DNA from 2 places in the Paenibacillus sp. OK076 genome. Region 1 is predicted to be linked to the other one. Evidence: a T-box and tRNA genes for the amino acid it is inferred to sense, from the RefSeq annotation. Region 1 holds a T-box; the other holds one or more tRNA genes.
The links. The T-box of region 1 lies ahead of BMY78_RS12245 (alanine--tRNA ligase). A T-box ahead of a tRNA ligase gene usually reads a tRNA of that ligase, here a tRNA-Ala.
Positions count from the first base shown of each region.

Region 2: it encodes a tRNA-Ala, which carries the amino acid that the T-box ahead of BMY78_RS12245 (alanine--tRNA ligase) is inferred to sense. The anticodon was not compared.

Region 1 is NZ_FOCH01000001.1:2,772,632-2,779,261, forward strand. It holds gene BMY78_RS12225 (SDR family oxidoreductase) at 46-918, opposite strand; gene BMY78_RS12230 (NADPH-dependent F420 reductase) at 988-1,383, opposite strand; gene BMY78_RS12235 (putative quinol monooxygenase) at 1,603-1,944, opposite strand; gene BMY78_RS12240 (winged helix-turn-helix transcriptional regulator) at 2,108-2,455, opposite strand; gene BMY78_RS33260 (hypothetical protein) at 2,686-2,817, opposite strand; gene BMY78_RS12245 (alanine--tRNA ligase) at 2,877-4,748, opposite strand; T-box leader at 4,858-5,101, opposite strand; gene BMY78_RS12250 (winged helix-turn-helix transcriptional regulator) at 5,712-6,116, opposite strand; gene BMY78_RS12255 (AhlS family quorum-quenching N-acyl homoserine lactonase) at 6,344-6,630, shown strand, end outside.
Region 2 is NZ_FOCH01000001.1:1,189,881-1,196,510, reverse strand. It holds gene BMY78_RS05520 (IPT/TIG domain-containing protein) at 1-2,240, opposite strand, end outside; tRNA gene BMY78_RS05515 (tRNA-Ala) at 2,482-2,557, opposite strand; gene nrdR (transcriptional regulator NrdR) at 2,739-3,206, opposite strand; gene BMY78_RS05505 (alpha/beta-type small acid-soluble spore protein) at 3,321-3,542, shown strand; gene BMY78_RS05500 (lytic transglycosylase domain-containing protein) at 3,650-4,213, opposite strand; gene coaE (dephospho-CoA kinase) at 4,210-4,806, opposite strand; gene BMY78_RS05490 (manganese efflux pump) at 4,817-5,590, opposite strand; gene mutM (DNA-formamidopyrimidine glycosylase) at 5,745-6,575, opposite strand.

The DNA of each region.
Region 1 (6,630 bases):
TTCATAGAATTAAGTTAGTAACATGCCAGCTTTCAATCTTCAATTTTAGAAAGGCGATTTGATTTTAAAGAATTCTTTATACGTTATTGGTTTTCGGCCAATCAGACGTTCAAGATCTCCAGACGTCTCCGAGAATTCTCCAGTGTTGATTGCTCGCACCCAACCTAATACGAAATCAGTCATAAGAACAGGCAAGCCATTCGCTACCATGGTATCTATATATTCTTTTTCGCTAATTGCCTCATAAGGAATATTTATCTCATTAATCTCCGAGAGGGCCTCAGCAATGTCCGCAAAAGAGCCTCCCTCGCTACCACTTAAAGTATATGACTTATTTTCGTGCCCGTTTTGAGTGAGAACGGCTACGTTGGCTGCCGCCAAATCGTCCAGAGATGCAGCGGCTACTTTACCGGAACCCGCGGGTACTCGCACGCCAACTTTAAGCGCATCTCCGAAATACGAAGTCATGACTTCAAGATACGGTGGATTCCGCAAAATGGTATAATCTAATCCGGATGCTTTAAGCGTTTGTTCAGCAAATAAGTCTGACATCGATACTTCGGGCACAATAAGATTTGAATTTTTTCTTCGTATGATCGACGTGAAAATCACTTGTTTGACACCAGCCTGTTTTGCAGCTGCGATGACATTGAAATGTTGCGTATTGCGGTCGGTAAATGCTTGCGCGGAAATAAGCATAACTTTTTCAACACCATTAAAAGCTCGCAGAAGTGAGTTATAATCAAAATAGTCGCCCTGGTGAGCTTCTATACCTTCTTTAACAAACTTTTTCATTTTTTCAGATTCTGGATCACGTACCAATACAGCGACCTGATTTGACGGAACTTTTTTAAGAAGAAGCTCTAGTGTCCTGCTGCCGAGATTACCTGTTGCTCCAGTAATAAGTATTTTACCCATATGAATAACCCCTTTGTACTTTTATTAATGCTTTTATCTTATAACTAGAAACCAATCACGACTTCCGGATCATTCACTTGTTTTATGACCATATGATTGACTAAAAGTCCTAGTCTTCGGCTTCTCTTCCGTGTAATTCTTAATCCATTCCATCGGAACACTGTTAAAAGCTTTGATTACCCGAGCACCCGGAGCATATTGCGCTACGATTTCACTCGAATTCTTTCCTGATAATTCACCAACGAAAGGTTCCATATTTTCAAAACGGTTGGTAGCATCAATAAGAACACGGCCTGTCCAGTCAGGAACCATAGACAAAGCAATAGGCATTTGCGGCCACATTACGCTCAAAATTACAAAGTCCTGCTCAGCTGCTTCTAAAGGTGTTCCAGATTTTGCGCCAGTACCGAGCGAGCTTACCGACTCTGAGAGCGTTTCGGGACCACGGCAAGGTAAGTTGACCATAATGTAACAAGATAAGTTACATTATAATCGAAAAAAAGGTTATCATATCGTCCACATCATCTTTTATCGTGAAGCTAGCAAGAACTCTTCCATTGATTAAGTTTGGCAGTAGATCGAGCGACTCTTGTTTCACGGTGAAATATTCAGAGATGATTTGTAAAATTCTAATTTGGAGGCTACAGAATGGATTGCAAGTGATAATCCTTACCTTTAAAAAACTTACCGTCTTACATTCGTCAGTGTACTTCCCCATTCACCGACTGGTTCAAGCCAGCTTACGATTCTATCATCAATTAGGTTGGTAAGTGCACCTTCATACTCAGCACGATAAGGTTTATTAAGTTCGTGTTGAATCCAACTTTCTCTTGTACCCTGCCAGATCTCATAGATGACAAGATCGTCAGAATGATCAAGATCATCGGAGACGATCGCATTGACAAAGGTAGGTTCACTCTTGAAGTTGCTAATCATTGCAAATAGACTTTCACGGAAAGCTTCTTTCTTACCAGGCTTAATTTTAAAACGTATATTGAGAATTATTTGACTGCTGTTTGTTGACATTGTTAGAACACTCCTCCTATTAATTTTTTTATTTTCTTCATGGTCACAAGTCTCATTATGTACTATGTATCACTTTTAAAATAGTACGTACTTTTTGGTTATATAGTAACCAAAAAGTGATAATTGTGATAAAATGCAGCATAAATTGATTTTTTAAATTACTCTATTCTACATTTAATCTCCGATATTCATCCTTGTTCCATGTCTTCTCTGCATAATCCTGACCCCAATTACAAAGAGCTCGCAAAGTGGGTTCAAGTGACATACCCATTTCTGATATTGCATATTCCACTTTTGGTGGTACCTGATTGTACATTTTTCTTATAATCAAATTATGACTCTCCAACTCCCGCAATGACTGTACTAACATTTTCTGAGAAATTGATGGAATGAGCCTTTTCAATTCACCGGTCCGTTTAGGACCTTTTATTAAGTAATACAGTATAAGAGGTCTCCACTTTCCGCCAATGACATCTAAGGTTATTTCCAGATCACAATAAAAAGTTTTCAATTGAGAAACACCATCCCTTATTTTATTTCCATTATTATAGTATATGTGTTGATTAAATCCACCTCCCTTGCCATATATTCTGTCTGTTTTTATCAATGCTATTACATGGTCTGTTTAAATCAGATAATTTTCAAGACGATTAAACTAACGGGAAATGATTGCTCAAAATGCCTGAGTTGTTTATCCTTTTTCAAGATTCAAATGCGAAAAAAAAGAGTTGGACGCGTACCTTAACTAGGAATGGATAAATCCAGTTCAGTCAGGGGCTTGCTCCAGCTCTTTTTCTTTGAATACTGTTCTCCGGTACCGCCAACGGAAAGGCCAAGCGATGTCAAACCCTCTTCGAGTGCCGGCTTTATCATTCATCCTGGATTCCCGGCAACTCATAACGTTGTTACAAATGGTAATCCTAAAACATCAGCTATTGTTCCGCGTTTTTATTAATTACTCCTTTAATCCTTCTAACTCCAGCAGCAGAAGATTGTTCTTTTTTAATACTGAACTTTCCTAAGTTTGTTGTATCTTCTACATGAGGTCCTCCACATACTTCTCGACTCCAAACTTTCCCTTCGTTATCTTTGATTGTATACACCTTAACGATATCCGGATATTTATCCCAAAAATTCCCTTCAACATTACTTTCTTTCGCTTCAATTTTAGACAGCTCTGAAATATAGGTAACTGCTTTTGATGAAATCGCATCATTCACATACTTTTCCACCTCAGCTATTTGCTCTGGCGTAAGTTTTTCATCATGGTTGAAGTCAAACCGTAATCGTTCTGAAGTAATATTACTTCCTTGTTGATGAACATGATCACCTAAAACTTCCCTTAAACCAGCAAGTAATAAATGAGATACCGTGTGCAGGGCTGTCGTTTCTGTTGAATGTTCAGCGAGTCCACCTTTAAATTTACCCACAGAAGCAGTTCTGCTCTTTTCAGCATGTTTGTTTGCCGCCTCTATATAAGACGCCTTGTCCTCCATCCTATATCCACTTTCAGTTAGAAACTCTTCCGTCAACTCCAAGGGAAACCCATATGTTTCGTAAAAATAAAAGGCATCTGCACCTGTAACTTTACCCTTATTCTTAAGATGTTTTTGTATTTCAAATTCTCCTTGCTGTAAAGTTCTATAGAAAAGATTTTCTTCCTTATTTACTATTTCGATAACTTTCTTTTTATTACCTATCAAATCTTCATAAGCTGTTGCTTCATCGATATAAACTTCAGACAACTCACCCACAAAACTTCCGTGTATACCTATTTTTTTACCTGCACGAATCGCCCTTCTTAATAACCTTCTTGTTATATACCCTGCATCACTATTAGCTGGCTCCGCACCATCATTAATTAGAAAAGTAGCCGCTCTCACATGATCAAGTATGATTCTAAACGACTTTAAATCGTCAGTATATTGTTTACCACTTAACTCCATCAATTTTTTCTTGGGATTAAGGAAGAAAGCCGTATTATAAATATCCTTGTCACCATTAAGGGCTGTTGCAACCCTTTCTAATCCGCCTCCATAATCAATATTGGGATTTTTCATTTTTACAAATCCTGTGTCTTCTTTTTTGTAACACATAAATACGTTGTTCCCAATTTCTAAAAACCTCTCGCTTTCAGAAGCAGGATGATCCAGTGAATCACCGTCTGGCTCAAGATCGTAGAACATTTCACTATCAGGCCCACCGGGTTCACCAACAGGCATATTCAATGGACTTCCGGATCGGCTCCACCAATTTTCTTTTTCATCATATAAGAATATTTTCCCACCTCTAGATACCCCATATTGATACGGATTATCTTCAACGATAGGTTCTATACCTACTGATTTAAATTTTTCTGACCAGATTTGAATGGTTTCCGTATCTTTCTGTATATTCAAATCATCACTTCCTATAAAAACACTGATATATAGTCTGTCAGGATCAATTCCTAATTCTTTAATATGCCAATTCCAAACGGCATCGATTTGCTTTTTCTTATAGTGATCTTCATTTGCTTTAAACTCCCATCGACCTACCATTTCAAAAAATGTCAGATGCGACGTATCTCCTACTTCATCAATATCGCCTGTCCTTAAACACTTCTGAATATTAGCAATGTCATTGCCTATTGGATGCTTTTCCCCCAATAAATATGGAACCATAGGTTGCATTCCACTTCCCGTAAAAAGCGTTGAGGGATCATTTTCTGGTAACAAGCTAGAAGAGGGTACTTGGCTTGCCCCTATTCCTTTCATAAAGTCAATGTATGATTTTCTTAACTCATCTGGTGTCATTTTAACCATGCTCAATGCCTCCATTTTAATTATTATTTATTCTTGGAAAATGTTTTTACATATGTTTAAACGAAAAAGAATAAAACAAAAAAGCCCTAAGCTGACATATTACATGTCAACTTAGGGCGAACGATTATGTCCGTGGTACCACCTAAATTCAGATTTCTCTGCACTCAATCAATACGGGATATCTCCGATATTGTTTCCTGAATAACGGTGGAACTCCGTTGAAGCCTACTGAGATTCCTCTGTTCGGTTCACAGCTCCGAGACTGCTTCACTATTAGTTCAATGAAGATTCGCACCAACCATCTTCTCTCTGTGAAATCCCTAATACTTACTATTTCTCATCATAGCCTTTTCGTTTTAAATTAAACCAAATGCTATCACACTCAACTTACTTCGTCAAATCAATCCCACATTTTTATATGTTATACGTTTGTTTATTCTTCATCTGCATTGGCACTTCTGTTGCTTTGCATCCTTTTGGACAGTGTAGATTAATTATTTGATTTTTATTATGCATCGGGCCCCCCGCGAGTCCGCCACCTTTACGAGGTGGACTGCGGCGGCGAGCTTACGAGCAAGAATCCACCCATAAAATTTGTTCCAAGAATTCCTAAGTTTATGCGTATTCACTCAATGTGTAGATATTCATCTAATCGGCAATCGGTAGAAGTTCTTGTCCTTGGCTTGGGACAAGAACTTCTACCGATAAAATAAAAAGCCGCTAAAATAGCGACTTCAATGGGATCATGTTCTTGTCCCTCGACAGTAATCATCTACGGGGTAATCTTCGGCCCATATGGCAGCTCCCCTTCAAGAATCTCGGCATGGCCGGATAATGCGGTGCTCGTTAGGCAAATTGAAATAGTCCGTTTTCAGCCTCTTCAATGAGTCTTCCAAGGTCTAGCGGATATCCAAAACTACGCTACTACAACGTGATACTTCAAGTACTGTAAAGTCCATCAATTTATCTGTCGGCTTCACTTGAACCAGTAGTATAAGCAACGTCATACTTAACCCTCGCCTCTACAACTTGAGTGAAATTTTCTCTTCCCCACTGCCTTAACTCTTTCATCGGTTTGAGCAATGTTTCCCCTAATGTTGTTAGAGAATATTCCACACTTGGAGGTACTGTAGGCGTAATGTGTCGTTGGACCAATCCATCACGTTCCAGCTTGCGTACCGTCTGGGTAAGCATTTTTTTAGATATCCCTTCAACTCTCCGTAGCATTTCTCCATATCTGATTTTACCGTTTTCCATGGCATATATAACAAGTGCAGTCCACTTGTTAGAGATAATGTCAAGAACCTTGCTATAGCCGCAATTGGATAACGAAATATCAGATTGTTTAGTTATGGATGAATGTACCAAATAGTTTCCCTCCTAGTGCTCTATGAAATTCCCAGGACACTTTAAAGTGCCTATTTATATCATTTTATTTTTTGTATTACTGTATGTCTATACCAGTACTGAACAGCTTGAGCTAGATCTGCCATAGCAAAGACACCGCTCAAGGGCAAAACCGGGTGTTCCAAGGAGATGTGCTCCCGAAAGGGGTTACCTTGTACTGGATTACTTCGATAGGTAGGTAAATAAACATGACAAATATTATTAAGATGCATCCCAAGCTATATGTATTGGATAACGGTCGAATGAGCATGGATAAAAATTGGATCATCTCCATGCATAATCCAGCAACAATTAATAATCCGAATGCCCAGACACAATTTGTGGAGTTTCCAATTTATACGGTATTGATCGATCATCCTGAGGGGAAAATCTTGTTTGATACAGCCTGCAACCCAAACTCAATGGGCGCTCAAGGGCGCTGGACACAATCGACCCAACTGTCGTCTCCATGGGTGGCAAGCGAGGAATGTTACCT
Region 2 (6,630 bases), 1.6 Mb from region 1:
TAGGCAACGCCGTCTTTTGGTGTAATTTCAAGAGTGACGGACGGCTTACTACTGTCGATTTTAGCCCAGTCAATCATAATGCCGTTTTGGTCAATATCCGAATGGGTTGATTTAACAGGAGTAGTTCCACCACTGCTACTGCTACTATTGCCACTACTATTGTTACTGCTACTATTAACAACCTGCGTTACAGTAAAGGTAACCGGCGTCATGCCCCCGGCCGACACTGTTACTGTAGCCTTATACGTCCCTGCGGCCAGTCCGTCATTCGCTTTTACCGTAAAGGTCGTCGACGGCGTCCCACTATTGAGCGTTGTCACCGTCGGCTGCGTAATCGTAAAGCTGCCGGCGTTCGTTCCGCCGAGCGCTGTCGCCAAGCTCGTCAAGTCGCCGGTTCCCGTTCGTGTCAAGGTGACCGTTTTCGTTTCCTGCGTCCCCGATGCATACCCTGCGGTCAGGGCATTCAGCGTCTCATCCGACAATGGGCTGATCGCGTGCGTAACAACAAACCACGTAAATTGATTCGCCGCCGATGTCGTTGATGTACCGCCCGGCGTAGTTACTGTTACGTCTACTGTTCCTGCACTACCCGCCGGGGCGATGGCTGTAATTTGTGTCGCCGAGTTCACTGTATAGGACGTCGCCGCCGTTGCACCAAACTTCACCGCCGTTGCATCGGTCAGATTCGTACCGCTCAACGTGACAGTCGTGCCTCCGGTCGTCGGACCCGATACCGGCGACATGCTCGTAATCGTTGGCGCGGCATGGTATGTATATTGATTCGCCGCCGATGTCGTTGATGTACCGCCCGGTGTCGTTACCGTTACGTCTACCGTTCCTGCACTACCCGCCGGGGCGATGGCTGTGATTTGTGTCGCCGAGTTCACTGTATAGGACGTCGCCGCCGTTGCACCAAACTTCACCGCCGTTGCATCGGTCAGATTCGTACCGCTCAACGTGACAGTCGTGCCTCCGGTCGTCGGACCCGATACCGGCGACATGCTCGTAATCGTTGGCGCGGCATGGTATGTATATTGATTCGCCGCCGATGTCGTTGATGTACCGCCCGGTGTCGTTACCGTTACGTCTACCGTTCCTGCACTACCCGCCGGGGCGATGGCTGTGATTTGTGTCGCCGAGTTCACTGTATAGGACGTCGCCTCCGTTGCACCAAACATCACTTCCGTTGCATCGGTCAGATTCGTACCGGTCAACGTAACGGCCGTGCCTCCGGTCGTCGGACCCGATGTGGGCGATACGCTCGTAATCGTCGGTTCGGCATGGTATGTATATTGGTCCGCCGCCGATGTCGTTGATGTACCGCCCGGTGTCGTTACCGTTACGTCTACCGTTCCTGCACTACCCGCTGGGGCGATGGCTGTAATTTGTGTCGCCGAGTTTACTGTATAGGACGTCGCCTCCGTTGCACCGAACTTCACCGCCGTTGCATCGGTCAGGTTCGTACCGGTCAACGTGACAGTCGTGCCTCCGGATGTGGAACCCAATGTCGGCGATACGCTTGTGATCGTTGGGGAAATTGCATCTACTAGCACGCCCGCCGTACTACCCACGCTATTAAGCGTTAATACTGCATCGTTACCTGCTTCATCCCTAATTGATCCGCCATTCAGTGACAAGGCTCCTATGGTAATCCCGTTAGTATCAGATTGTCCGGTTTGGATGGTATATCTAAATTGCAACGCGTTTGTCCCCGAACCGCTTACATAGTTAGCATACACAGTCGTTGTTCCTACAATTAACGGGATCGTTGGAATGCCGGTTACGACAACAATCTCGTTCATGTTCACTGTAAAACTCAAGTCTTCTCCTGCACCATAAGTGCCATTGGCAGGAACAGATACACTTGTAACGATAGGCATAACTGTGTCGACATAGTAATGGTTAGATACGGTGGTTCCGCTCCCCACATTGCCTCCAGCAATTATACCTGAATGATTGAGCGAAATATTGAAGGGGCCGCTGTGATTGCTTAGAGGCGGCGTGAGTGTTGCGCTATAAGTGATATTGTCAGAAGTTGTTAATCCACTAAGAATGCCGCTACCTGTTTCCAAATCAGCAAGATCAAATCCAGTCACCGCTTCTGAAAATGTAATCGTTACCATTGACGTTTCTCCGGAAGTCAGAAGTTCGTCAGCTACAACAATGGTGGCTGTTGGAGTGGCAGCAAACGCCTTGTCAAATAAGTACAATGGCAGCAAACTTAAAATAATTACACCCATAAATAACTTTCTTATTATTCTTGTTTTATACATATCCTGTTACCCACTCTCTCTAAGTTAGGATTCACCGCGAATTTCAAGAAAATGCTTGTCCAGTCATGTGCTATTATATAACATTGTGAGTCCTCGTTCAGTAAATTATTGAATAGTATTGCATACGGCACTTTCTTCGTCCTATCAGCGAATGTCCATACAAAAACAAAAAAACGCAGTTCCGAAGAACTGCGCGCATTTACTATTTTGGTGGAGCCTAGGGGGATCGAACCCCTGACCTCATCGCTGCCAGCGATGCGCTCTCCCAGCTGAGCTAAGGCCCCAGAATTATGAGTGAAACAAGTTGTCCAACTCTGCAATGCTCCGCAGGCGACTCCTATATCATATAAAATACAGCTTTTGCTGTCAACCATTTTTTTACCAACCAAAATGATTGGAGAAGAACAACCTTTTACCTGGAACACATGACCGTAACCCAGAATGCTCTTCTCCTTTTCCGCTCCATTACTCCTCGATGTCTTCTTTGGACAAAAGAGATTTCAGTTCTTTCATGAACATATTGATGTCTTTGAATTGACGGTACACTGAAGCGAAGCGAACATAGGCTACTTCATCCACTGGAAACAGCTGTTCCATCAGCAGTTCACCAATCTGACGGCTCTCGACTTCAGCATCGGCTGTATTCCGCAGAGCTTTTTCTGTCTCGGATACCATCATCTCCAGCGTTTCTACCGACACCGGCCGTTTTTCGCAAGCTCGAATCAGACCACGGAGAATCTTGTCTCTGCTGAACTCTTCCCGGCTGCCATCTTTCTTAATAACGATCAACGGTGTTTCTTCAATCATCTCAAAGGTTGTAAATCTTCGGGCACACTGCTCACACTCACGGCGACGACGAATCGATTTCGCTTCGTTGGCCGGACGTGAATCAAGCACTTTGGTACCCATATAACCGCAATAAGGACACTTCAAATCAGATCACTTCCCACGTTTGACTTTTTACCACAAATTCCCTTAAGCATTTAGTTATGAAAATCGTATTGCCGACACATAATACTTTTACCAACCGCGAGGAGGTGAACAGCAATGGCACAAAGCAATGGTAACTCCAACAACCTGGTGGTAACTAAAGCTTCCGCAGCTCTCGAGCAAATGAAATATGAAGTTGCTCAAGAACTCGGAATCAGCATCCCACAAGACGGATACCAAGGTAACATGACTTCTTACGAGAACGGTTCGATCGGTGGATACATCACGAAGCGTCTGGTAACAATTGCAGAACAGCAATTGGCAGGTCAATACCAATAATATCTGCATCGTAATACGGTACACAGAGGAGCATGGAGCGGCCGGTGAATAACCGGTCTGCTCGGTGCTTCTACTTATTTTAGACCACGAATCCAGAGCGTCTTAACTTAGAACGTATTATAGATCTTTACATATTGATTATAATAATAAATGACGCGTTGTACATAGTGCCGGGTTTCACCAAACGGAATATCTTTGACCGTCTCGAAAGAGCCGTCCCATACGCCATCCCTTAGCCATGAGTTCACTTTACCTGGACCTGCATTGTAAGCAGCAATCATAGCCGCTTCATTCCCGTCAAATTGATCGGACAGATTACGTAGATACCAGGTACCCAACTGGATATTTCTTTCAGGCTCGTGCTTCAATTCTTCCAGTGAGGTGCCCGGAATTTTCGCTTGCTCCATAATCCAGTTTGCGGTGTCTGGCATCAGCTGCATTAACCCGATGGCACCTCTTTTGGATTCCTTGCTTGTCTTAAAATTGGTCTCCACCTTGATGATGGAAGCTATGAGAAACGGATCAACCTCATAACTCTGAGACTGGGCCCTAATCTCTTCCTTATAATGAATCGGATAGAACCATGACATCCAATTGGTATTTAGGAACAGCACCAATACAAAAGACACAAACATCAACAACAATATTCGTTTCTTACGCAGCAATCTCATAATAAGCCCTTACGATGCAAAAATGAAATGATTTGCTGCTCCGTCTCTGACCACAAGCCGCTGTTATCAATAATCACGTCAGCTCGCTGCTTCTTCTCTTCAATATCCATCTGCACGTCTATCCGGCCATCTGCCTGGTCTGCCGTCATTCCATCCCGGCTCATCAGTCGTTCCCGTTGCACAGACCTCGGGACATAGACAACCATCACTTCTTCGAAGCCATCCTCCAGCCCTGACTCGTACAACAATGGAATATCCGATACGACCAGCTTGTCCGGATGTTCAAGCTCATACAGAGCAGCTCGCTCACGCATTTCCTTGCGGATCGCAGGATGTGTAATAGCCTCCAGTGCCTTACGTTCCTCTGGATTCTGAAACACAATACTGCCCAGCTTTTTCCGATCCAGTGTTCCGTCCTCATTCAATATGGCTTGTCCGAACCGCTGAACAGCCGCAGCCAAAACGGGATGCCCGGGCAGCATTACTTCCCGGGCAATAACATCTGCATCAATGAGCAACGCTCCCTTACTGGCGAGAAAGGCGGACACACTGCTTTTGCCTGTCGCGATCCCGCCGGTTAAGCCAATATTCATTTATTTCACCTCACAACAACTTCATTATTCCCATAAACATTAATAAAAGCGCAGGTAATACAGATAATCTTCGCATCCAACGCAGAGCAGCAAAGCGTAATCCAACCTTCATACCTAGTGACAGAAAAGCCCCGCTAAACAATGCAATAACTAATGCTGTCCACAAAGTCGGGAATCCCAATAATGCTGCCCCTAATCCTGCACCAAAAGCATCCAGAGAAAGAGCTATACCAAGCCACATCGCTTCTTGGACGGATATACTGCCCGAGTTATCCATATCCGCCTTCGAGGGGCTACGCAGGATTTGAATAACCACACCGAGCTTCCGCAGTTCAAGTGTAAAGACCATTCGTTCCAGCGATCCTCCAGGAGCAGATGGCTCAAGCTCCAGCGCGAGCACCTGATTTCTGCCCTTCGACTGAACTTCTTGTGAGGCTTGCGTACTACTGCGGATTGTTCCTGCTCCTGTTCCCTCACCCACTCCATTGTCCGTTTCCAGCTGTTCCTTGCCCCGTTTTCGAATAAGTTGCAGCAACGACCATGCGCCAATACCGATCAAAATAACCGCTCCGACAATCGAAGCCACGTCCGGAGATACGACATGTGACAGAAGCACACCTACTTGCATGGATAATGCAATAACCAGACCCGAACAGATGGAAATGACGACAATGGATAACAGCGGAATTTTAGTTCTCCGCAGCCCATATGTAATCCCGACTCCAAAACCATCTAAACTAAGCGCCAAAGCAAGCGCCAGTAATGAAATAAAATGATGCAGCACCCCGGATTCCTCCCCTGTGCGGAACTCGCTCCAACTGGCGACTGCCAGTATGGGTATACGCCCGCTTATTTCTGCCATATCAGTATATGGAGGGAGGAATCCAAGGGTGCTACAATTTGACGATTTCGTTCATGCTGCCAGAGCCATCACCGATTTAGAGCAGCGGTTGACACTTCGGACAGTAATGCGTGCCTCTACCGCCCACTACAATCTTCTCGATTAATGTGCCACAAGTCGCACAGGGTTCAGCTTTGCGTCCATATATTTTCAATTGATGCTGGAACATGCCCATCTCACCCTGTCCATTGACATAGGACTTAATGGACGAACCACCTGCATCCACCGCATCCTGCAGCGTAATCACGATCGCTTCATGTAGCACGGTTAACTGGGTTTCGGTCAATGTCTTGGCAATGGTCTCTGGATGAATGCCAGCGCGGAACAAGGCCTCGTCCACATAAATATTCCCGATGCCGACCACATATGCCTGATTTAACAACACGGCTTTAATTTTGGTTGTCCGTTTGCCAACAGCCTCACGGAATGCAGCTACGGTAAACACTGGATCAAGTGGTTCCAGCCCCAGCTTTAACAAAGGTTTGGATACCAGTTCCTCACCTGCATTAAAGAGATGCATTGTACCGAATTGACGGACATCCTTGTAACGTAATTCTGTACCATCGGTAAAGTGAAAAATGACATGGGTATGCTTCTCCACTTCCTCATGTTGTTGGTACACCCCGTATCTTCCTTCCATCCGCAGATGGGAGACAAGCACCAGCCCGTCCAGCAAAATACGCAAAAACTTGCCCCTGCGCTCTACACCAATCACGGTATGTCCCTTAAGTTCCATTGCAAATGCATCTATGTCGTCCGGCCGCTGAATGATCCGCGGCAAGCTAACGGTAACTGAGTCAATGGTCTTGCCAACAATAAGTTGATTCAATGTTCTTCTGACTGTTTCGACTTCCGGTAATTCCGGCATGATGTTCTCACCTCCCCTATATTATAACGGAAGATGGCGCTCAGCGGGACCCCTT